DNA from 2 places in the Paraglaciecola sp. 2405UD69-4 genome. Region 1 is predicted to be linked to the other one. Evidence: predicted binding sites of a transcription regulator. Region 1 holds the regulator's gene; the other holds the start of a gene.

Region 1 (11,297 bases):
GAATGTGGCCATAGCGTTCTTCTTTGTAAGGCTTAGCGATTTAGTTCGCGATGCCGTATTTGTACATCAGGATGTGAGTCTGTAAATGCTTTCGCAAGGGTTTCTGCCACGTAAACTGAGCGATGTTGTCCACCTGTACAGCCAATGGCAATGGTGACATAGCTACGGTTGTTTCTTTCTAAGTGGGGGAGCCAAGTGGATATTAGATTTTGAATTTGCCAAATAAACTTAGTCACGATTGGCTGTGAGCCTAGAAAAATTTGTACTGGGGCATCTAAACCTGTGAGATGTTTTAGATCTGGCTCCCAATGGGGATTGGGTAAAAATCGCCCGTCAAACATATAGTCGGCATCTTTTGGTGTTCCATATTTAAATCCAAAAGATTCAAATACCAATACTAACCTTGAACTCTTTTTGCCTAAAATCCTTTCTCGCACTAGTTCTGCTAACTGATGTATCGATAATTGGTCTGTATCTAAATATAAATCAGCTCGCTCAGCGATAGGGGCAAGCAGTTGGCTTTCTGCCTGAATTGCAGCGGATAAGGATTTATTTTGTTTTGATAATGGGTGTAATCGTCTTGTTTCGCTGAAGCGTTTTATTAGAATATCGTCGCTGGCATCAAGGTAAAGAATGGTCACATCCCAAGATTCCGGTAGATAGTTAAGAATTTCTACTAGTTCATTTGGATCTTTAGGGAGGTTTCGAACATCAATGCTAACAGCTACTTGTTGGTATTCATCTACTACCGTGTGAATTAATGTGGGGAGCAGATTAACTGGGATATTATCGACGCAATAATACCCAAGGTCTTCTAGAGATCTTAGTACTACAGACTTGCCAGAGCCAGAGCGACCACTAGTAATGATAAGTTTCATTCGACTACAGCCTTGAATAGTTCTTCGTCTGTAGTGGCGGCACGCATCATTTTCAGCGTTTCTTTATTTGTTAGTTTTTCGGCAATTGCCGATAAAGTACCAAGGTGTTCTGAAGCTTTATCTGTGGGAACTAATATTGCAAAAAAAACATCAACAGGAGCATTGTCTATAGCTTCATAGTTGATAGGCGTTTCGCTGGTAACAACTATTGCAATCACCTCTTCTAGATTTTCAAGGCGCCCATGGGGTAAAGCTATGCCATTGCCAATCCCTGTGCTACCCATTTTTTCTCGGCACATAAGGCAAGATAAAATGGTGGCTTGATCTATTTCTAGTAAGTGTTGACTAGCAATATCACTGATATGTTCCAGGATTCTTTTTTTACTTGCTCCCTGAACTGCACACAAGGTGCAGTCAGGGTGAAGGATATCTTTAATTTCCATTGGCATATTCTAATTGTTGTAAGGAATTTAAGTTAGTGGCGTTGTAGCTTTTCCTTGTACTTTAACACCTGTCTATCGAGCTTATCTATTAATCCATCTATCGCAGCATACATATCAGAATGTTCTGATGTTGCGAATACTTCAGTACCACTGAGGTGCAAAGTTGCCTCTGCTTTTTGGGTTAGCTTTTCTACATTTAAAATGACGTGTACGTTATTGATATGATCGAAATGCCGTTCCAACTTAGTGAATTTGGTGTCGACGTAGTTCTTCAAAGAATCTGTAATATCTACATGATGACCGGTAAGGTTAATTTGCATATCGCCTTTTCCTTCTTTAATGCGCCTATAGTAGGCTCTTACGTTGATTTGACGGGGGTATCATTAAGGACTCCCGATATTTTGCTATTGTCCGCCGCGCGACCATTATGCCTTGGTCGGCCAACAATTGAGCAATTTTACTATCACTTAGTGGTTTACTGGGCATTTCTGCTGCGACTAGCTTCTTAATTAAAGCGCGTATAGCCGTAGAAGAACATTCGCCACCTGTTTCTGTGGCAACGTGGCTTGAGAAGAAATATTTAAGCTCAAAGATACCACGTGGTGTGTGCATATACTTTTGAGTAGTAACTCGTGAAATGGTGGATTCATGCATGTCGACCATTTCGGCAACATCATTTAACACCATAGGTTTCATCATTTCTGGACCATGCTCGAAAAACCCCATTTGCTGCTGAACTATGCAATTAGAGACTTTAAGTAGGGTGTCGTTACGACTTTCAACACTTTTTATAAACCATTTAGCTTCTTGGAGATGCGAGCGAATAAACTGACTGTCAGTTGAGCTTTTTACACTCTTGCTCATGGCCGCATATTGCTGATTTACATTAAGTTTTGGTAAGCTGTCTGGGTTGAGCTCTACTGTCCATCGGCCGTTCTTTTTGGCAACCGATACATCTGGAATTACGTATTCAGATTCACCAGTAACTATGGCTGTTCCTGGTCTTGGGTTGAGAGTTTGTAGTAAGCGCATTGCTTCACGTAATTCGTCTTCTTTCATGCGGGTTTTGCGCATTAAGGTTCGATAATCTTTACTACCAATGAGATCACAATAGTCGGTGATCAACATCTTGGCTTCTTCTAACCAAGGTGTATCAGGAGAAAATTGGTTTAGTTGAATAAGTAAACACTCTTGTGCGCTTCTCGCACCTGAGCCAATTGGATCAAACATCTGAATACGCTTTAACACGACTTCAACTTCATCCAACTCTATTTCTTCATCGTCCATGCTGGCTAGCACTTCTTCTGTACTTATCGTTAAATAACCAGCTTCGTCAATAGAGTCAATGATGGCCATTGCTATGGCGACATCTGTTTCACTGAAGTGAGTGAGGCGCATTTGCCACAGCAGGTGGTCTTGAATATTGTCTGTGGTTTCCCCTTGAAACACAGGTTCATCATCACTGGCTGAGCCTGAACTCGATGAGGATGATGTTGGAGCTGGGGCAGATGATGCACTTAGGTATTCGTCCCAAGTGCTGTCTAAAGGTAAATCTTCAGGGATATCATTATTTTGCAGAGCATCGCCAGCTTCTACGCTGTCAACGTTGACTTCTTGTTGCTCGCTTAATTTCTCTGCTGAGTCAGCAGAGTGGTTGGTTTCAAGTGCTTTATCGCCACTGGCATTGTCGTGTTGCTCTTCAACTTCAAGTAATGGATTTGAATCAAGGGCTTCTTGAATTTCAGTTTGCAAATCCAAAGTAGACAACTGCAACAGCTTGATAGCTTGCTGCAACTGAGGTGTCATTGTGAGCTGTTGGCTAAATTTTAACTGTAAAGAGGGTTTCATTCACTTCTTATATTTAATGTAATGTGTTTATCAGCCGAGTTAACGTATGTGCTAACTATAGCCTGAATTGTTCACCTAGGTATACATCTCTTACACGTTGATCACTTAAAACATCTTCCGCCGTACCCGACGCAATTAATTCACCGTGACTAACAATGTAAGCTTTTTCGCATACATCCAAGGTTTCCCGTACATTGTGGTCTGTTATTAAAACACCTAAACCACGGTCTCGTAAATGTTGAATTATGACTTTAATATCGTTAACTGATATAGGATCAACCCCTGCAAAAGGTTCATCTAAAAGTATAAAATCAGGATCTGCTGCTAGTGCTCTTGCTATTTCTACTCGGCGTCTTTCGCCACCTGATAAGCTCATTCCTAGACTATTACGAATATGATTGATATTGAATTCATCTAGTAGCGCGTCTGCTTGTTGTTCCCTTTGTTCTTTAGACAATTCTTTTCTAGTCTGCAATATTGCCATTAGGTTTTGGTATACAGTGAGCTTTCTAAATATTGATGCTTCCTGTGGAAGATAACCTATACCTTGCCTAGCACGCACATGCATGGGCTGTAAGGTTAATTCTTGTTGATCAATATAAATGTCACCTTTATCTAAAGGTACTAAACCTACAATCATATAAAAAGTGGTAGTTTTTCCCGCACCATTTGGCCCAAGTAAACCAACTATTTGCCCGGTTGAAACCTCTAGGCTAACGTCCCGTACTACTTGTCGAGACTTGTATGATTTTGCTAAATGGCTAGCTTTTAATAAGGCCATTAAGGTTGTTTATCCTGTTGTTTTTTTGCGTTTGACTTTTCTTTGGAGACGGGCTGAAAAGTTGTAATGACTGGCACGCTGCCTTGTTCGTCACCTTGAGCAATAATTTGTTCAAGTTCCATATTAAACACAATAGATTCACCTTTCACGCTACTTGCATTTTGTTCAATCTGCGCTCCACCTGACAAAGACAGTGCACGTGACTCACGCTTATATTCAATTCTGTTCGCTTTTGCGGTGACAATACTGCCGTCTTCTTGTTGTTGGGAGTACTCTGCTGGATTGCCCGTGGCAATGAATATTTCTTTGCCGTCTCCAGCACTTGCATCAATCTCTAATTCATCAGCTTTAAGCTCTAACGAGCCTTGTTTTATCACAACATTCCCTTCATGGAATGCTTTTTTAGCGATCCCGTCTGCTTGCTGATATAAAGAAGACAATTCAATCTTTTGATTAAAGTCATCTTTGCCGGCTACACTCTGCGCTGAAAATAGCAACGCAGCCAGTAAGCTAGCGTGACGCAGTAGGTTGATATACGGTTTTGACATGGTTAAGTAACTCGTATTTTTGGGTTTCTAAGTTTGCGGTAAAACCATTGCTATTAATGACATAGTTCGGGCCAATAATCTCTACAGCCTGATCAGAATACATGGTCTTATCTGTTAAGTTTACTTCGATAAAGTTAGTGCGAATAGTTTGTACATAGCCTTCTTCACTTAAGCTCGTCACTTTTACGTCTGTTTCAAATTGTAACCTTTGATCTTCGTATAGCGTCCCTTCTTTTGCGTCTACTTGCCAAGAATGTAACGTTTGAGCATATAACAAATAACTTGGTTCCTTGAAAAGTGTGAAGCCTAGTAAGTCATAATTCTCCATTTTTTCAGCATATACCTGATGGTTAATCTGCCCAAACTTGTCGTACAAAGTGCTCTTCATTTTATTGGCTTGATAGTTTGGTATCCAAGCTTCTTCAGTTTCGGGTAAGTTTTCTATTTTTTCCTGTTCTAGCCAAGCAGGTAAACTCAGTCCTAAGGCAAGGCTAAACAAAACCAATATACAAATCGTTAGGCGGCTCATACGCTAGCGCCATGAATATTGGTAAGTTGCCCTTTAGTTAGCAGGATTAAATCACACACTTCTCGAACAGCGCCAAATCCACCTTTCGTTTGTGTAACATAATCTGCAGTGCTTGCCACTAATGGGTGACCGTCATTGACACAGATATTTAGGCTTGCTGCATTGAACATCCCCATATCTGGCATATCGTCACCAATGGCAGCGGTTTGTTCGGCTTTTATGCCTAACTCTAATTGTAAGGCTTCAAGTGCAGGTTGTTTATCTTCACAGCCTTGCAATATATGTTTTACACCTAAGGCTGTCATTCTGGTTTCAACCATTTTAGATTTGCGGCCAGTAATCACAACCACATGAATTCCTATGTTCAAGAGAGCTTTGACCCCGTAGCCATCTCGGGTATGGAAAGCTTTTAATTCTTCGCCGTTTTGGCCCATGTATATACGACCATCTGAAAATACTCCATCTACATCACAGGCTAATAATTTAATTTCTGAGAGCTTTTCAAATAGTTGTTTTTCTACTTTTCCGTAGGGTGTTTCGATTGTCATGGTTAAATTATTCCAGCTTGAAGTAGTAGTTGCATATTTATTGCGCCCACAGGTATGCCTTCTTTGTTTGTGACAAATAATGAATTAATCTTGTGTTTTTGCATTAATTTCAATACTTCTGCAGCCAACATTTCCGAAGAGGCAGTGATGCTGTTTTTTGTCATAATGTCTTTAATGGCAACCTTATGTACGTCTATTTTATTGTCTAATACTCGCCTTAGGTCACCATCAGTGAAAATGCCCAGTAGCTTTCCAGATGCATCTACAACACCCGTCATACCAAGGGCTTTTTTAGATATTTCTACCAGGGCTGTGCTTAAGGTTTGATCTGGTGAAACCAAAGGCAAAGCTTCATGTTTTACCATGATATCGTCAAGCTTTAACAATAGTCGTTTACCCAAAGAGCCGCCAGGATGAGACATAGCGAAGTCCTCAGATGTAAAACCTCTCGCATCTAATAGGGCTACTGCAAGGGCGTCGCCCATGACTAATGTGGCGGTGGTGCTGGATGTTGGAGCTAGCCCAAGAGAACAGGCTTCTTTTTCAACTTTTACGCAAAGTTTAACGTCAGCATATTTCCCTAAAGCACTATTAACATTAGATGTCATTGCAATAATAGTAACACCTAGGCGCTTTACAACTGGTACTAATGCCAATAGCTCTGCGGTTTCTCCTGAGTTGGAGATTGTGAGCAGTATGTCTTGTTCTGTGAGCATTCCAAGGTCACCGTGATTGGCTTCCGCTGGATGCATAAAAAAGGCTGGCGTACCGGTACTTGCAAGGGTGGCAGATATTTTATGGCCTATGTGCCCTGATTTACCCATACCAGACACCACCACCTTACCTTTACATGCCATGATGAGTTCACAGGCTTTGGTAAAGTCGTCATCAATATACTGAGTTAACTGTTCAATCGCTTGTTTTTCTATTTCTAACACTTGAAGTGCAGATTGTTTAAATTTTGTCATAGGGATATCTAACTAAATAACAAAAATTGATAGCCAGCAAAGCAGGCCAAGAAACATAAACCTTCTACTCGGTTAATGCGCCTCGAGCCTCTAAAATTAAAGCTAAATATAATTAACAATAAGGTGAGCCCAAGCATAACAAAGCCATCTCTACTTGCTGCATTGATGTCAATTTCTCCTGGGTTTATTAGGCCTGGCATAGCAAGAACGGCTAAAATATTGAAAATATTAGATCCAATTATATTCCCTAAAGCTAAGTCGTCTTCATTTTTGAGAACACCAGCGATACAAGCTGCTAATTCAGGTAGGCTAGTGCCTATAGCAATAATGGTTAAACCTATAACTAATTCACTTAAACCAAAGTATCGAGCAATTATTTCTGCAGAGCCAACCATATAATGGGCGCTCAGAGGTAACACTATCATTCCAACTATTACCCAAAAAATAGCTTTGCCGGTGCTAACATCGGAAGGGATTTCGTTTTCTGTTTCTGGCTCCAGAGGATCGCCTTTGTCCATATTCAAGGACATCCAGGTTAACCCACCGATAGTGATGAAGAACAACACAATAAGGATAATGCCTTCAAAGCGGGTAAGTATGACGTCAGATAAGAAATACACAGCCAATATAGATACAAGCAGTAAAATAGGCATTTCTTTTTTCAGGGTGCTAGAGGCAATCGATAAAGGCTTTAACAATGCAGTAAACCCAAGTACTAAGGCTATATTTGTTATATTAGAACCGAGCGCATTACCAACGGCTGTGTCTGTCACTCCGTTAAATGATGCTGTTGCGGCAACCATAATTTCTGGAGCAGAGGAGCCCATTGCTACAATAGTTAAGCCGATTATCATGGGCGAAACGCCAATGTTTTTTGCTAAAGCTGAAGCGCCGTAAACAAACCTATCGGCTGACCAACTTAATACAATCAACCAAACTAAAAAATATCCCGCTTCAAAAATCACAAAAGCTCACTTCTATTAGTAAAACAGTTCAAACACTATAATCTTCAATTGTCGCAAAAAGAGATTGCTTTGCATATGGAGTTAAACATAAATATTTTGCAACTTTTCTTTTAAGGGGGAGGTCTAGTAATGTAACGAACAGAATGTTCCAACCTTAAACTTGGGGTTAGGTGCAAAAGGTGTATTTGAAGGTGTTTTGTTACCTTGCTGATGAAATTGAATATACCTTGTTACTTTTTCTCTTTGTTATTCGATTGAGAAACCTAATACAATATACCACAGTCTAGTAAAAACATTTAAACACCTACTTAAAATTGGAACATTGCCATATCAATGGAAAATTTGATTGAAATAGATAACCTAACCTTTAGCCGTAGCGGTCGGATCATATACGACAATATTTCTATGCGCATAAAAAAGGGAAAAACCACCGCGATAATGGGTCCCAGCGGAATTGGTAAAACCACTATGCTACGTTTGATGGGAGGCCAGCTTACTCCCGATAAAGGCGATATAAGGTTCAAAGGAGAGTCTATTCCCAATATGGGTAGAGGCCGACTGTTCGAAGTTCGCCGCGAAATGAGCATGTTGTTTCAAAGTGGTGCTCTTTTTACAGATATGTCTGTTTTTGAAAATATTGCTTTTCCTCTAAGAGAGCACACTAATTTATCTGAAGAATTAATAAATACTGTGGTGATGTTAAAGCTTCAGGCCGTTGGACTGCGTGGCGCTGCGCACTTGATGCCTGCTGAGTTATCAGGTGGTATGGCTCGAAGAGCGGCTTTGGCTAGGGCGATTGCTTTAGATCCTGAATTGATAATGTATGATGAACCTTTTGCAGGCCAAGACCCTATATCTATGGGGGTATTAGTTAAACTCATTAAAGCGCTAAATGATGCGCTTCAATTAACAAGCGTGGTAGTAACCCATGACGTCACAGAAGTGTTAACAATTGCAGACTATATCTACATCTTAGCTGAGAAAAAAGTGATAGGCAGTGGTACTCCTGAGGAAATTAAAAATAGTGACTCGCCGTTAGTTCAGCAGTTTTTGCAAGGTCAAGCCGATGGTCCTGTTCCTTTTCATTATCCTGCCAGCTCAATCGAAGTCGGCTTTTTAGGTGGTAAAGTATGAATTGGTTAGCATCTATTGGCGCGGCGACTATCGAGCGCTTTAGCCTGTTTGGTAGAGCCACTATTATGTTATTTGGGGCGATAATCGCTAAGCCACAACCGCTTAAAATGTTCCCATTGCTGATTAAGCAAATCCATGTGGTTGGTGTGCAATCACTACTTATTATCGTGGTGTCTGGTCTGTTTATTGGCATGGTAATGGCATTGCAAGGCTATACAATTTTAGTTGGGTATGGAGCAGAAGGCAGTTTAGGCCCTATGGTTGCTTTATCTTTGCTAAGGGAGTTGGGGCCTGTGGTCACAGCTTTGCTGTTTGCGGGTAGAGCGGGTTCTGCTCTTACTGCTGAAATAGGACTAATGAAAGCCACCGAGCAATTGAGCAGTTTAGAAATGATGGCGGTTGACCCTTTGCGTCGTGTTATCTCTCCTAGAATGTGGGCTGGGATTATCTCAATGCCAATGTTAGCTCTGTTATTTAGTGCTGTAGGTATTTTAGGCGGACATTTAGTTGGAGTGGATTGGCTAGGAGTTGATGCTGGAAGCTACTGGTCCATCATGCAAGCTACAGTGGAATGGGATAAAGATGTGTTAAATGGTGTAATTAAAAGTTTGGTTTTTGCTTTTGTGATTACATGGATTGCGACATTTAAAGGGTATGATTCTATACCCACTTCAGAAGGCATAAGTAAGGCAACCACCGAAACAGTGGTATATTCATCTCTAACGGTGTTGGCCTTAGATTTTATTTTAACAGCATTAATGTTCGGTATTGAGTAGAGGAATTAGGAATGAAATCCAGAAAATCAGAGTTATTGGTCGGTATATTTGTGGTGTTGACCATAGCTGCTGGGCTGATGTTAGCGTTAAAGGTGGCTAATGATAGTATGTCTAGCACTACTGATACGTATACCCTTTACGCGAAGTTCGACAACATTGGTGGTTTAAAAGTAAGGTCTGCGGTAAAGGTTGGTGGTGTAACAATAGGTCGAGTGGATAGTATAACCTTAAGTACTAGTGATTTTACGCCAGTTGTCGAAATGAGTATTTCGTCAGAATTCAATGGATTTCCAGAAACAAGCTCTGTGTCAATTTTGACTTCAGGTTTATTGGGCGAACAGTATGTGGGGTTCCAGCCCGGATTTGCAATCGATGGTATTGAAAACTTGGCAAATGGTGACTACATAGAGGACACCAAATCAGCATTAGTACTAGAAGACCTAATAGGTCAGTTCTTGTTTAGTAATAATGATAACTAAAGTAATGAGTGGAGATATAACGTGATAAATCGATTCTTTAAAGGATTGGTAGCTGGGTTGTTAGCTATCGGTTCAATGACTGCTCAAGCAGAAAGTGATAACCCGTATACCATGCTTCAAGAAGTAGCTACCATTACGTTTGATAGAATCAAAAAAGAGCATGACCAAATTCAAAAAAATCCAGAGCTATTACGCAACGTGATGGAAGAGGAATTATTACCCTATATAGATTACAAATTCTCAGCCTTAAAAGTGTTAGGAAAATATTATAAAAAAGTGCCCAAGGAGCAATTTCCTGAATATATCAGTGTTTTTCGCTCTTACTTGATAACTACTTATGCTTTAGCTATGGCTTATTACAATGGCCAAGAGGTGGAGTTTCAACCAGTTAGGGAAGTAACTGATGAATCCACAGTTACTGTTAGAGCTATAGTTAAAGAGCCGGGTAGGCCAGATATTAATTTAGCATTTAAACTACGTAAGAATAAAAACACAGACGAGTGGAAAGCTTACGATATGGTGGCAGAGGGCATTAGTTTACTATCTAGTAAGCAAAGTGAATTTGAATCAATGTTACGTACTGATGGTTTAGACGCTGTAATGGATATGATGAAGCAAACCATCAATAAGCCGATTAATTTAGAAGCTGCAACAAAGGGATAATTGAGTGAAGAGTTTTTCAGTCTCAGAGCCATCAAGTGGGCACTTTGTATTGCAAGGTGACTTGAACCGAAATACAGTCACCTCGGGCTGGAGAAACGCTATTAATGATCTGAGTGCTAAACAAGATGCAACTGGTAAGGCACTCGCAATTGTTGATTTGTCTGAAATACAAGATGTTGATACTGCAGGTCTAGCTTGGTTAGTTAATTTACTCAAACATAGTAAACAAAAGAATATCCGCTTTCAGTTAAAAAATGTCCCGGCAACTTTAATAAATCTCGCGAAAATAAGCGACGTAGATCAGTTTTTATCTGTACAATAGCCGCATTTTTCGCGCTACAGGAGCGACCATGGATAACCAACAAATTGAAACCTTATTGAAAGAGTCTTTAAATCTAGCAGAGGTTCATGTAAAAGGTGACGGCTCTCATTATCAGGTAATTGCTGTCAGTGATACTTTTGCAGATATGAGTCGAGTTAAAAGACAACAGTTTGTTTATGCACCATTAGCTGAAAAAATTGCTGACGGCAGTATGCATGCAGTTTCAATTAAAACCTTTACTGAAACTCAGTGGCAACGAGAAAAGTTGTTTAACCTCCCACAATAATCCTTTTATAGCCGTAAGATTAAGACCTAGTGTGCCACTTCAGTTCTAGCAGTTGTCTTTTTTGGCATATTTCAATTAGAGTAATTTAATGGACAAATTAATAATCGAGGCATGCCCGCCTCTATCTGG
Region 2 (11,297 bases), on a different contig from region 1:
CTTTTCAAGCACAGCTTCTTTTGACTCTTTTATAAAGACTTTGTTAAGTATCCCCAATACTTCCCCTGAATCCACATCATATATTGGACTACCACTGTTTCCGGGATAAGCAGTTATATCAAGTTGATAAATTAAAAACTGCTCATCCAATCTTTTGAGAATTCTTGTAGATAACACTTGAGAATTTACACTAGGAATTACATCGGGTGTTGTTGCGGCAATCATTCCTTTATGAGTTGCGGGATATAAACCTAACACTGCCCCAATTGGGAACCCAGTAAGCAAAATCTCTGTACCATCGGGAGCATATTTTTCATCAGCTAAGGCTATAGGTGTTAGAGGTTTAGGTAACTTTAGAATTGCTAAATCATGTGCCGGATCAGTGGCGACTACCTCAACTTTATAAATATTGGGTTTTCTTCCTATCCCTGAAAACACAATAAGATGCTGGACTTTTGTGGGATCTAACTCAATCGAAACAACATGATAATTAGTAGCAACAAGAGAACCGTCACCAAAAACAAAACCACTCCCCATCAATTTATGGGGCTGCACTCCCAATGGGTCATATAAACCAACCCCAACAATTGATGGTTTAACTTTAGTTACCAGTTCGCTGATTTCACCACTAACAACTTTACATGAAAAAACAACCGCAATTAATGTGACAATAAAATTCAATAAATATTTTTGATTTTTCATAATTTTCCATGCTGCTATCTGCAAGTATCTGAGTATAATCACAAATTACTCTATTCCAATCCATTTAAATTGTTAAGTTTAAAGGTTTTAAAGATATTAACTAAAATATAAGGTAATAAATATGAAAATTCTGGTCACCGGCGTTGCTGGGTTTATTGGGTATCATGTTACAAAATACTTACTAAGCCGTGGTGATCTAGTTGTCGGTATTGATAACTTGAATGACTACTATGATGTTGCTCTCAAAGAAGGGCGATTAAAAGAGCTAAGTAATCATAATGCATCTGAAAATTTTACATTTATAAAAATGGACTTAGCAGATAGAGAAAATATAGAAAACTTGTTCAAAACTAGTCACTTCGAAAAGGTAGTACATTTAGCAGCACAGGCTGGTGTTAGATATTCAATAGAAAACCCCCATGCCTATGTTGATAGTAACTTAATTGGGTTTATGAATATCTTAGAAGGGTGTCGGCACTTTAATATCAAGCACCTAGTTTACGCATCATCAAGCTCAGTTTATGGTGCGAATGAAACTATCCCATTCAAAGAATCAGATAATGTAGATCACCCTGTTTCCCTGTACGCTGCCACTAAAAAAGCAAATGAAGCCATCGCTCACTCCTATAGTCATCTATATAACTTACCCACAACAGGCTTACGATTTTTTACTGTATACGGTCCATGGGGCAGACCTGATATGGCTTTATTTAAGTTTACTAAAGCGATTTTAAAAGAAGAAACGATAAAGGTCTTCAACTATGGTAACCATCGCCGAGATTTTACTTATATTGACGACATAGTTACCGGAATAATACTAAGCCTAGATAATATAGCCCAAGCCAACACCCAATGGACGGGCGCCAAGCCGGATCCTAGTTCTAGTAAAGCACCTTGGAAAATATATAATATTGGCGCCCACAAACCGGTGAACCTATTAGCTTTCATTGAAACACTAGAAAATGCACTGAATAAAGAAGCACACAAAGAGATGCTGCCGTTACAAGCTGGAGACGTACCAGATACCTATGCTGATGTAAATGCTCTGGCTGAAGACGTTGGGTATCAACCTAAAACAGACCTAACAACAGGAATTGGAGAGTTTGTGAAATGGTATAAAGTCTTTTATGAAATACTGTAAAGTTAAGGAATCGCAACACTTCCTATGTTAGAAGATATAGCAAGATCTCTCAGCTCCCCTTTAGTTCATTCAGCGCTACTATTTATATTGCTAAGGCTTGCTTATTTAAGCTCTAAAAGTAAATTGTTATCATTCTTTTCATTCTTACCTATAAGTTGGCTTTTACTTTGCTCGATGACTTATCCAAGTGTTTTATTAATCAAGCATTTAGAAGATCCATACCCCACAGTCAAAATTGAATCTAAAGCTTGGCAACAAACAGATGCAATCGTTATCTTAGCCTGTAACTACTTTGAAGATAATGAGTTACCTTTTGTCTCAAGATGGCCAAATTGCTCTATGCAAAGAAACCACCATGCCGCACGAATGTATCACTTAGTAAACAAACCTATCTACCTAGCCGGCGACATTTTAGGTAAAAAAGATGTCAACTCACAAGCAGTACATAATCGGGAATTCTTAACGAATATGGGGGTAAACTCCCATGACATATTTATCAATGCCAAAGGGAGGAATACTGAAACCGAAGTCGCTGCACTAGCCGAAATGCTCGATGGAAAATATATCTCTTTAGTTACTTCTGCAAGCCACTTAACCCGCGCACTCACATACTTCGAAGACTACAATATTAAGGTGCTTCCTATACCAGTTGAACACTTGAGTCGTAAAAAAGTCGAGCCAGTACTAGGCTTACCCAATGCGTTTAGTTTATATAGGAGTGAAAGAGCCCTACATGAATACTTAGGGTTAATTTACCAAAACCACCTGCGTTAAACACATTAAAAACATGCTAAATAAGTGAGTACCAAATTACAGGTATTATTCTAACTTAACCATCTTTTAGACATTCTATCATTGTTATTTAGAATGATAAGTCAAATAAAAAAACAACTCTATTCCTCTTCAAAAGAAAGAATTTTAGATGTATCCAACCTATTTGTTTTTGAATTATTTGGCAAGTCTCCACTAGGCTTGCCTATTCTTAAAATCCACTGTATTTCTCTCGTTTCTACACTTAAAAGTTTACGATATTTAGCCACATCAGATTGAAGATAAGGTGCTTTTATCCCTGTGGCGCTGAATATATTAAGCTTTGGTTTAATATCAGAGTTAAGGATCTCTGTACTTAAGGTAGAAGGCTGAAAAGCATAACCTAAATTGGTTAGGTTAAGTAAAACATTAAACATTTCACTAGAAGCATTAACTTTCTCTTCCAAACTCATTCCAGCTTGTACAGAAAATACAAGTGCACTTTGACTAGAAACCCACAGTTTTTTCTGAGCAAACTTCATCATCAATCTAGCGCCGATAAACTTCAATAAATCAAAAAACACATGATGAAATTGTATTAATTTTATGGGAAATACTTCTGCTTTGCTTAAGCCTAAATTCCTCCATGGCAAACCAGTTTCTGACTTCGTATCAAAGGCAACACTATTCATGATATCAAGTCCTAACCCCTTAGACTGCCAAACTGTACAATCACAATTAGATAAAAAATTAAGTAGGTCCTGGGGAATATTTTTAATAAGTTTACATTGACTCAACTGCAAATTGTTATTTAACAAAGTTTCATCCGCACTAATAAAGCTTGCGGGTAAGTATGGCCGTCTATCTACAGCCCGTTTAGTTAAGGCCTGATATAAACTCTTTGTCGCTAGCTTGCTTTGATTACCACTTTTAATAACCTTAAGCGCTATGACAGATTCTTGGCTTGTGAAAGGCGAAAAATTTGCAAGGTTAAATTCTACATCCGAACTAAAACTATGCTCCTCTAAAGAAACAAGTATATAGGTAAGTAGACTCCCCAAAGTTATGGCAATAGTATAATCGTCATATACAAGTGCATGCTTCGCTTTATCAGCTAAATAATCAACATGAAATGTTTGTGTAGAAAGATTAAATCTAAATCTAAAAGGCTGGCAGTTATCCCCACTCATATAATACTTTGCAGTGTCAATTATTTTTACGGCTAACTCTTTATCCATCATACTACTTACTCAACACGATTCTTTTAGCAATATTAAATTTTATCTTTTGAATTAAACCTCTATTACCAAAAGGGCACCAAGTTTTTACTAGCTTATTCTTATATGCATCAAAGTGAAAACCATGAGGAGCAGAGATTAAGTCTCCTCGATTCAATAATATCTTTAGAACATATGTTCCCGCTACACCAGCACAAAAGTCTACTGACATGGGTGTAGATGGCCCTTTTCGAGCGTTAAAATCAGCTCGACTTTCGTCTACTAAATATGAGCGCTGCAACATACTTGGAGATAAACCAATTAAAAACTGTATGAACTGCTCATTTTCAGTTTTTGCATCGTTAAATCTAAAATATTCCTCATAGGTCATTTTTCCTGGCTCAAAGTATAAAAATGCCACCCCCATACCTAATGGAGCAGCAGTTAAAATGGGAATGTTTTTTTGTTGGCATTTGGAATAAACCAATTTTCTAGCTTCAAGTGCGAAGAAGTCCAGACTATCCACATAGACATCAACACCTTCTAAAAACTCATCTACATTTTCTTCATTGACACCTTTAAGAAACGTTTTTATTTGACTCTCTGGGTTTATATCTAAAGCCATTCGCTCCATAACCAAACACTTTGGTTGGTCAAGGGTAGACATAAATGCCCCTGCCTGACGGTTAAAATTATGAACCTCAAACTCATCAAAATCTGAAATATTGAAATTAGCAATCCCTAATCTAGACAGTGTCAATAGATGTACGCCACCTACACCGCCACACCCTGCGATTGCGACTTTTTTGCTTCTCAATATTTGTTGTTCAGCTTCTGTGACCCACCCAATATTTCTAGAGAATGCTTTTTCATAATTAAAGTCCGACATCAGTACCTCTTTAAAACACTTTTTTCATAAAAAAATTATGTTCAACAATGAATTATTCTTTATGCTTAAGAGACTTTCGGATCTCTTTAAGCATTACTTGAAAGCCAGGAGTTAAGCTCTCCATTAGCAAGGAAGGGTTGATATAATATGGCGCTCTTTTACCATGATAATCGACAGTCGGGCCTATTTTTTCAAACTTAATTCCAATAAACCCCATACTTCTAGCAAGGCGAGGTTCCATCATGACAAAGGTATGCTTAATGTTATTTTCTAACACAATAGAAGCCGCTGATAAATATAGACCAACCGCGATAAATGGGAAACAACGTAACTCATTCTCCGAGTAAATCTCTTTATTAATAACGGCAGTTGCAGCACCTTCGAATTTATCCGTGTGTCTTTTTCGAAAGCCTTTTGGTACTGCTAGCCTAGAAATTTCACAAATCTCATAGGGAGCGAAATCAGCTGGATTAATTTTATCTTTTGCAATTGAATCAGCACAATATGTCTGCAATGGAAGGCTATGTTTTGCTGTTTCCGGCCTAACAACTCTTACAGTACCAGCAAACTGTAATGATGGAATATGCTGTATAAGGCAATGGGTAGAGTAATTATCAAATTCATCACGTTCAAAACCATTGTCTGACGTATTTAAAAAACCCAACTCTTCACAATAAACATCGTGTCTTATTTTAAATGACTCTTTTGATAACTCGGGAGTCTCGGCTACTAACGGGTGCAGATATTTAGAAAAATGACGTGCTACTGTTTTAACTTCTCGATTAATTCCAAAATCTATTACCCTCTTAATAATTGGACCAATGACTGGTTTTTCAGTGTACTTTTTAAGTTTCTTCACATTTAACAATCCGTGACTTTCAAATCAACAACGAATACTTTAAAACCTCAATATACAATGTTTCTAAAGGTAGTAGTTCAGTATTCCATAACACCTAATATTGAACTAGTTACATAGGTGTCACGATCTAAAAATAATTTAAGCTTACATCATTACATAATGAGCATTATGGGACCAACTTTTTAAATCAGGTAAATAAGTTTCAAACATCTGTACTCCATCAGTGGCTGGTGGGGGCAAAAAGCTTTGATATTTATTTGGATCCTAGATTAGTGAATTGAGAATAACAACTTATAATACAGATATAAAAAAAACGCTATTTGCGTAATGCCGATCAGTTAAGCAAAATAACTTGACGCTCAGCGTAATGAGATCAAAATCTTGTGATCATGGTCACAGGATTTTTTTTATGTCTCTCGTCTCAGTTTTAGAATCAACATTATCCGAATTATCTGAACTTACCTCACTCGATAAGCTTCAAGGGTTACTCCACCCAGAGCTGCTAGAGCAAGCCTTCGAACATGCAGGAGTGATCACTGTACGCAGACGTCGTTGACCGCTGGATGCAGTGATATGGTCTGTCATCGGCATGAGCCTATTCCGTCACGCGTCAGTGTGGGATATTGCTAGCAAACTGGACATTTCATTGCCCGGTAAACATAAGTTAATCGCACCCAGAGCCTTGGTACAAGCGCATCAGCGACTTGGGTTTGGAGCGGTTTAAAAAACATTTGAATTACAAGCATCTAGAGCATTTGGCTCCTATGCAATCGAACAATGGAATGGGCTAAATCTTCTCGCTGCAGATGGCGTGGTATATCGAACTGAGGATACCCCTGAAAACTTCACTGCATTTGGTTGTGATAGAAATAATCACAGCCTGAGTCCTTACCCGTAGGTACGAATATGCTGTCTGGTGGAGGTATCCAGTCATTCATTAACACTGTTTAATAGAGGTTATTACTCTGTTGGATTACTTCATCAGTGGCAGCAAGCTGGTGAGAGTACGCATTGGATGCTCCCCGATACGATAGAAGCGCGGTTAACGACATACTACCTATCGAGTACTGAGTTCATTAACCGAAGTCTATGCAGAGCGCTGGGAAATTGAACTGGGCTTCAGAGAGATGAAACAAAGCTTACTGCACGCAAATTATACATTAAGAAGTAAGAAACCTGACATGGTTGGTCAAGAATTATGGGGGCTGCTGCTTGCTTATAATCTTGTTCGTATAGCCATTCTTGATGCGACTAAAGAGCTGGACATCACACCAATACGACTGAGTTTCTCTCACTGCGCCCGACATTTCATGGCATTCTTAACCACTATTCCCATACGAAGCGCAAACAAATTACCGTTGCACAATCAAGAACTACTTGGCACGTTAAAACTATTTATTTTACCCGACAAGGCAGTACCCAAGAGCGGTAAGAAGAAAATCTAAGAAGTATCTATACAAAAAAAATGCCAGTCAGTTGTTGACTGACTGGCATTACGCTATTTGCGATTTTTGATCATTTAATTAAATTAATAATTAAACTAATTTTCTACGGCGTAACCCAAGACCAACAAGACCCAAACCTAAAATAGCTAAGGCAGAAGGCTCTGGAACAACACCAACTTCAGACAAAATAAAATCAGTACTACCATTTAATGAATCAACAACGGCAGTAACTCTAGATATTTGGCTTAGATCAACACCACCGAACAATGACAACGATACCAATTCTGTATAGTTTACTGGGAAAGTAACAAAATCCGTATTAACCACTTCAGGAATAGTTACCGATGCAGTTGATGTTACATCATTTATATCAGTTAAAGAAATATCTACAGTAAAACCAGCATCTGCACTAACAATATCGAAATAGAAGTCACTACCAGCAGTAGCAAGGTCTAAAATTCCAGTATTATCGCCAGCGTCATATGTAGTGTCTCCGTTTACATCTACAAAGTAGTCAATGGATAAAACAGAATTAACACCAGAGTCTTCACTATAATTAAGATACCCGTCGTTAAACAACAAACTACTAGAAGTAGTATTGACGCTATCTGAAGGAGGTCCACTTTGCCAGGTTAAAGTATAAAATACATCCGCACCTGCATCCGAAACTTCTTGATCACTGTCAGTTTGCGTTACATTGGTTACTTCTAGCTCTACGCCTGGAGCCGGATAATTAAATGAATCCAATACAAAATTAGCTTGAGCCGGCATTACAGCAGCAAGCGTTAAAGCAGAAGCCATAATAGCTTTTTTAAATTTCAACATAGTTTTAATCCTTCAATTAAATTTTATAACACATCTTAGTTGCCTCAAAAAATAATATGCACAGGACATGCCAACAAACAAAAAACCTTACAAATCAACAACTAGTTACAACCTCAAACTCAACACCAAACAAGAATGTAAATATTACTGACACAAAAAAGTAATAATAGTTGGTGTTTCTTCTGTCCCAAACCTAATGAAGTGACTTACGTAACTCTTTAGATTTTAGTGAGTACTCCTCTGCTTTTACCTCATACCCCAATTTAAATAACACCTGTGAATATGTTTCCAACACACTAGGAGAATCAGGAGCTAGAACTACAGCCTTCTCAGCATATGACAAAGCCCCTTGATAATCAGACTCTAAAAATAATAAATATGCTAAGTTGTTAAGAGCGTTAATATTCTCAGACTCAACTTCTATAACATGTAAATACGATGATTTAGCTAAATCTAAATTCTCACTTAAAATTGCCAACTCCGCAATTTGCAACTCAGTGACAAGAGCTCTACCTGTCTGATTTCCATGGTTTAATAAAAACTTTAATGCATCAGTATATCTTTTATCATCCCTTAGAGCTTTAGCATACAAACTTGCATTATAATCACTTGGATACGCATCATAGTACTCTTTCAACTTAGGGATGGCCCCTGCATAATCTCCCTCTAAAGCCATTAGCTGACCTTTAAACCCATGACCTGTTGCACTGTTTTGAGTATCCAGAGGTAAATTAGCAAACGCTTTATTACCTTGAACTACTTCTCCTAGCTTTATATAAAAATAAACTGCAAGTATGCTAAAGCGCTTATCATCTGGAAATTTCTGTTTGGCTTCACTTATGACAGTTAACGCCTCTGTGTTATTTCCTAACATATCATTTAACGTAATCATCTTCAGATATACATTTTTATCATCAGGCTGGGCTGCATGCCATTTACCTAAAATTTTATTCAGATTTTCTAGTTCTTCTAGTTTGTAATAAACGTTTGCTAATAAATTCCATAACAAGCTTGAGGTATTTTCGTCAGTGTCATCCAAAGTAAACACACTAATAAATTTGTCAAATTGACTATCCGTATACAAGGCAGAGGCATAAAGTAATTTAATCCCAATGTTAGTTGAAGCTCTTGAAAATGCCTCTTCAATACGTGCTAAACCTTTGCTGGAATCACCTAATCTTTTGTTGATAAGAAAATATTTTTTTAAAGCTATTACATTTTCTGTATGAACTTCTAAAACATTTAATAAATAACTCTCAGCATTCTTAAAACGACCTTTATTGACATTCATATCTGCAAAATAGAAGTTTGCTTCTGGATTAGCTGGAGCAATATTCAATACTTTGTTATAAAGCAATTCAACATTAGCTATATTACTTAAACCAAGCTCTGCTTTAGCGGCTAAGGTATAGCCCTTGATATCATTAGGCTCTTTACTAATCCAGACGTTTGCTAACTCCAGAGCCTTAGTAAACATTCCTGCATCAAGATAAGCTTTGGCTAGAGCATTCTTACCAGCCTCACTGCTTGAGTCTAACTCTAATGCGCTTTCTAAACTATCTATCCCTTCTAAGTTATCTAACGTGAGCTCCAGTATTCCTTTTTGAATCAAATTTAGTGGATTGGTATAATCCAGTCTATTAGCTACAACAGCCAATTTTTTAGCCGCTTCATTTTTACCTTGCCTTAAAAGTTGAGACGATGCGGAAGATAACAGTAATACATCATCCTCAGTTAAACCATCAAAGTCAGATAAGGCATCGCCTGCTTGTTCGTTAAGACCTAATTTTAATTGGATAATAATCAGTAACTTTCGAATAGGGCTATCGTCTGACAATTGGCCTTTTATCGCAGAGATATGGTCATAGGCTTGCTCGTAATTTTTTAGCCTGAAAGCACTAAGCCCAGCAATAACTCTGTTTGGTACAGAAGACAAATTATTTTGAATCGCTTTTTCGATAAACAATTTAGCATTTTCAAAATCATCAGCTTGATAACGAATAATCCCTTTTAACTGGTTAACAAACGGTTGGTCTGGATTCGACTTGAGTAATTGGTCCACTTCTTTTTCCGCAATATCAAATTGATTATTTTTTATATAAGCATTCGCTAAAAACATTCTAGATTGAATATTTTGCGGTAAAAGCTCTTTGTATTTTTCATAACTTGCCACTGCTGCTTTACTATTATTTAGTAAAGTGGATAGCTGACCTTTCAACAAATAAGCATCAGACAAGGTGGGCTCAATTGCGATTACTTGATCAATTTTCTGTAATGAAGCTTCCACCTGTTTATTACTAAGGTCAACATAAGCGTTACCCAATTGACTATAAATAGAATCACTGGATATTTCATTAGCACCTCTAATGGCTTCTTTAGCTTTATACTCTTCGCCTAACTGAAAGTGTGCAAGAGCTTTGTATACTAATAATGAAGTCATGACCTCTGCAGAAAGACCTCTAGCCCTTTCTACTAAATCAATTATTTCTTTTTGCCTAAACTGTAAACTATACACCTTGACCAGTAACGGCAATACTTCATTAGCTTCGTACCCTAGATCCAGTGCTAATTTCAGTTCTTTCTCTGCGCTTAGGCTGCTTCCTTGCGAAGCATAAATTTCCCCTAACATAAACCTTGATTCTGCTATGTTAGGATTAACTCGAATAGCATTTTTCAACTCAACTATGGCAGCAGATATATTTTCTTTCGCTATATTTTCTTTTGCGAGCTCGATATATTCTTCTGAAGTTTTTTCAGTACACCCTGAAGCAACTATCATAAAAAACCATAAAAATGCCACACGAAATTTCAACATCACTTTTCCTATTTCCTATTCCAAACTATTTATATACTAACGCCAGCTGTGTAAATAATACTAATGCTTTGTTACTAACGGTTATCAGTATCAGAGATATCAGCTTATTTAAATCAATACTCAGCTATATAAAACTATCCCTGTAAAAGGTTGCGAAACACTAACTCTACAGTAGGCTAGAGTTCTTAGAAGCTGACTTTATCTAAATTTTTAAAAGGATGGAGTCTATTCAAAATAAAGTATATACATCTAATTAGTTTGTATTTTTATGTTCCATGTAGTTTTTCTTTTCTATGTGATTTCTGTCTAGTTTCGGTTAGCCTTAATATCATTAACCAACTTCACGTTATTGGAACCAAGCCTTGTCAGAAATAGAAAAGGAACTTATGTCTCAATTACCATTTACGACTAACTGTTATTTTCTGAAAGAAAATCAATTAGAACAATTGTCGCATAAATGGCTAGCACTAGAAGCACAAAGCAACTCCTCTATATTTGTCACATGGTTTTGGATTAAGCAGTGGTTAGCTAATAAAGACCTTTCTAACAACAACTGCATTTGTATCGAAGTAACAGCTGGTGAGAATATTGTTGGTTTGGCATTATTTGGGATCAAACGTAAACGTGTATTTTGGGGACTCAATTTCAACCAAT

Evidence for each region. Region 1 encodes sigma-54, which starts transcription at its own class of promoters, with help from an activator protein. Its sites were predicted from a motif close to GTTGGCACGNNNNTNGNNT; they were not measured.
Region 2: ACMUMK_RS05390 (PEP-CTERM sorting domain-containing protein) is a predicted target of sigma-54. The motif match lies at 7,885-7,903, and genes of this name have one in related genera.

The regions. Positions count from the first base shown of each region.
Region 1 is NZ_JBLIXM010000003.1:150,861-162,157, forward strand. It holds gene ACMUMK_RS12850 (HPr family phosphocarrier protein) at 1-12, opposite strand, end outside; gene rapZ (RNase adapter RapZ) at 33-878, opposite strand; gene ptsN (PTS IIA-like nitrogen regulatory protein PtsN) at 875-1,321, opposite strand; gene hpf (ribosome hibernation promoting factor) at 1,354-1,641, opposite strand; gene ACMUMK_RS12870 (RNA polymerase factor sigma-54) at 1,667-3,169, opposite strand; gene lptB (LPS export ABC transporter ATP-binding protein) at 3,225-3,950, opposite strand; gene lptA (lipopolysaccharide transport periplasmic protein LptA) at 3,950-4,498, opposite strand; gene lptC (LPS export ABC transporter periplasmic protein LptC) at 4,461-5,027, opposite strand; gene kdsC (3-deoxy-manno-octulosonate-8-phosphatase KdsC) at 5,024-5,575, opposite strand; gene ACMUMK_RS12895 (KpsF/GutQ family sugar-phosphate isomerase) at 5,578-6,543, opposite strand; gene ACMUMK_RS12900 (calcium/sodium antiporter) at 6,552-7,508, opposite strand; gene ACMUMK_RS12905 (ATP-binding cassette domain-containing protein) at 7,842-8,642, shown strand; gene mlaE (lipid asymmetry maintenance ABC transporter permease subunit MlaE) at 8,639-9,418, shown strand; gene mlaD (outer membrane lipid asymmetry maintenance protein MlaD) at 9,430-9,897, shown strand; gene mlaC (phospholipid-binding protein MlaC) at 9,919-10,560, shown strand; gene ACMUMK_RS12925 (lipid asymmetry maintenance protein MlaB) at 10,565-10,882, shown strand; gene ACMUMK_RS12930 (BolA family protein) at 10,911-11,168, shown strand; gene murA (UDP-N-acetylglucosamine 1-carboxyvinyltransferase) at 11,257-11,297, shown strand, end outside.
Region 2 is NZ_JBLIXM010000001.1:1,217,955-1,229,251, reverse strand. It holds gene ACMUMK_RS05435 (S1 family peptidase) at 1-702, opposite strand, end outside; gene ACMUMK_RS05430 (NAD-dependent epimerase) at 824-1,843, shown strand; gene ACMUMK_RS05425 (YdcF family protein) at 1,868-2,617, shown strand; gene ACMUMK_RS05420 (hypothetical protein) at 2,737-3,834, opposite strand; gene ACMUMK_RS05415 (ThiF family adenylyltransferase) at 3,836-4,699, opposite strand; gene ACMUMK_RS05410 (PEP-CTERM/exosortase system-associated acyltransferase) at 4,752-5,558, opposite strand; gene ACMUMK_RS05405 (hypothetical protein) at 5,968-6,114, shown strand; gene ACMUMK_RS05400 (transposase domain-containing protein) at 6,148-6,282, shown strand; gene ACMUMK_RS05395 (hypothetical protein) at 6,686-7,003, shown strand; gene ACMUMK_RS05390 (PEP-CTERM sorting domain-containing protein) at 7,094-7,828, opposite strand; gene prsT (XrtA/PEP-CTERM system TPR-repeat protein PrsT) at 8,022-10,643, opposite strand; gene ACMUMK_RS05380 (GNAT family N-acetyltransferase) at 11,030-11,297, shown strand, end outside.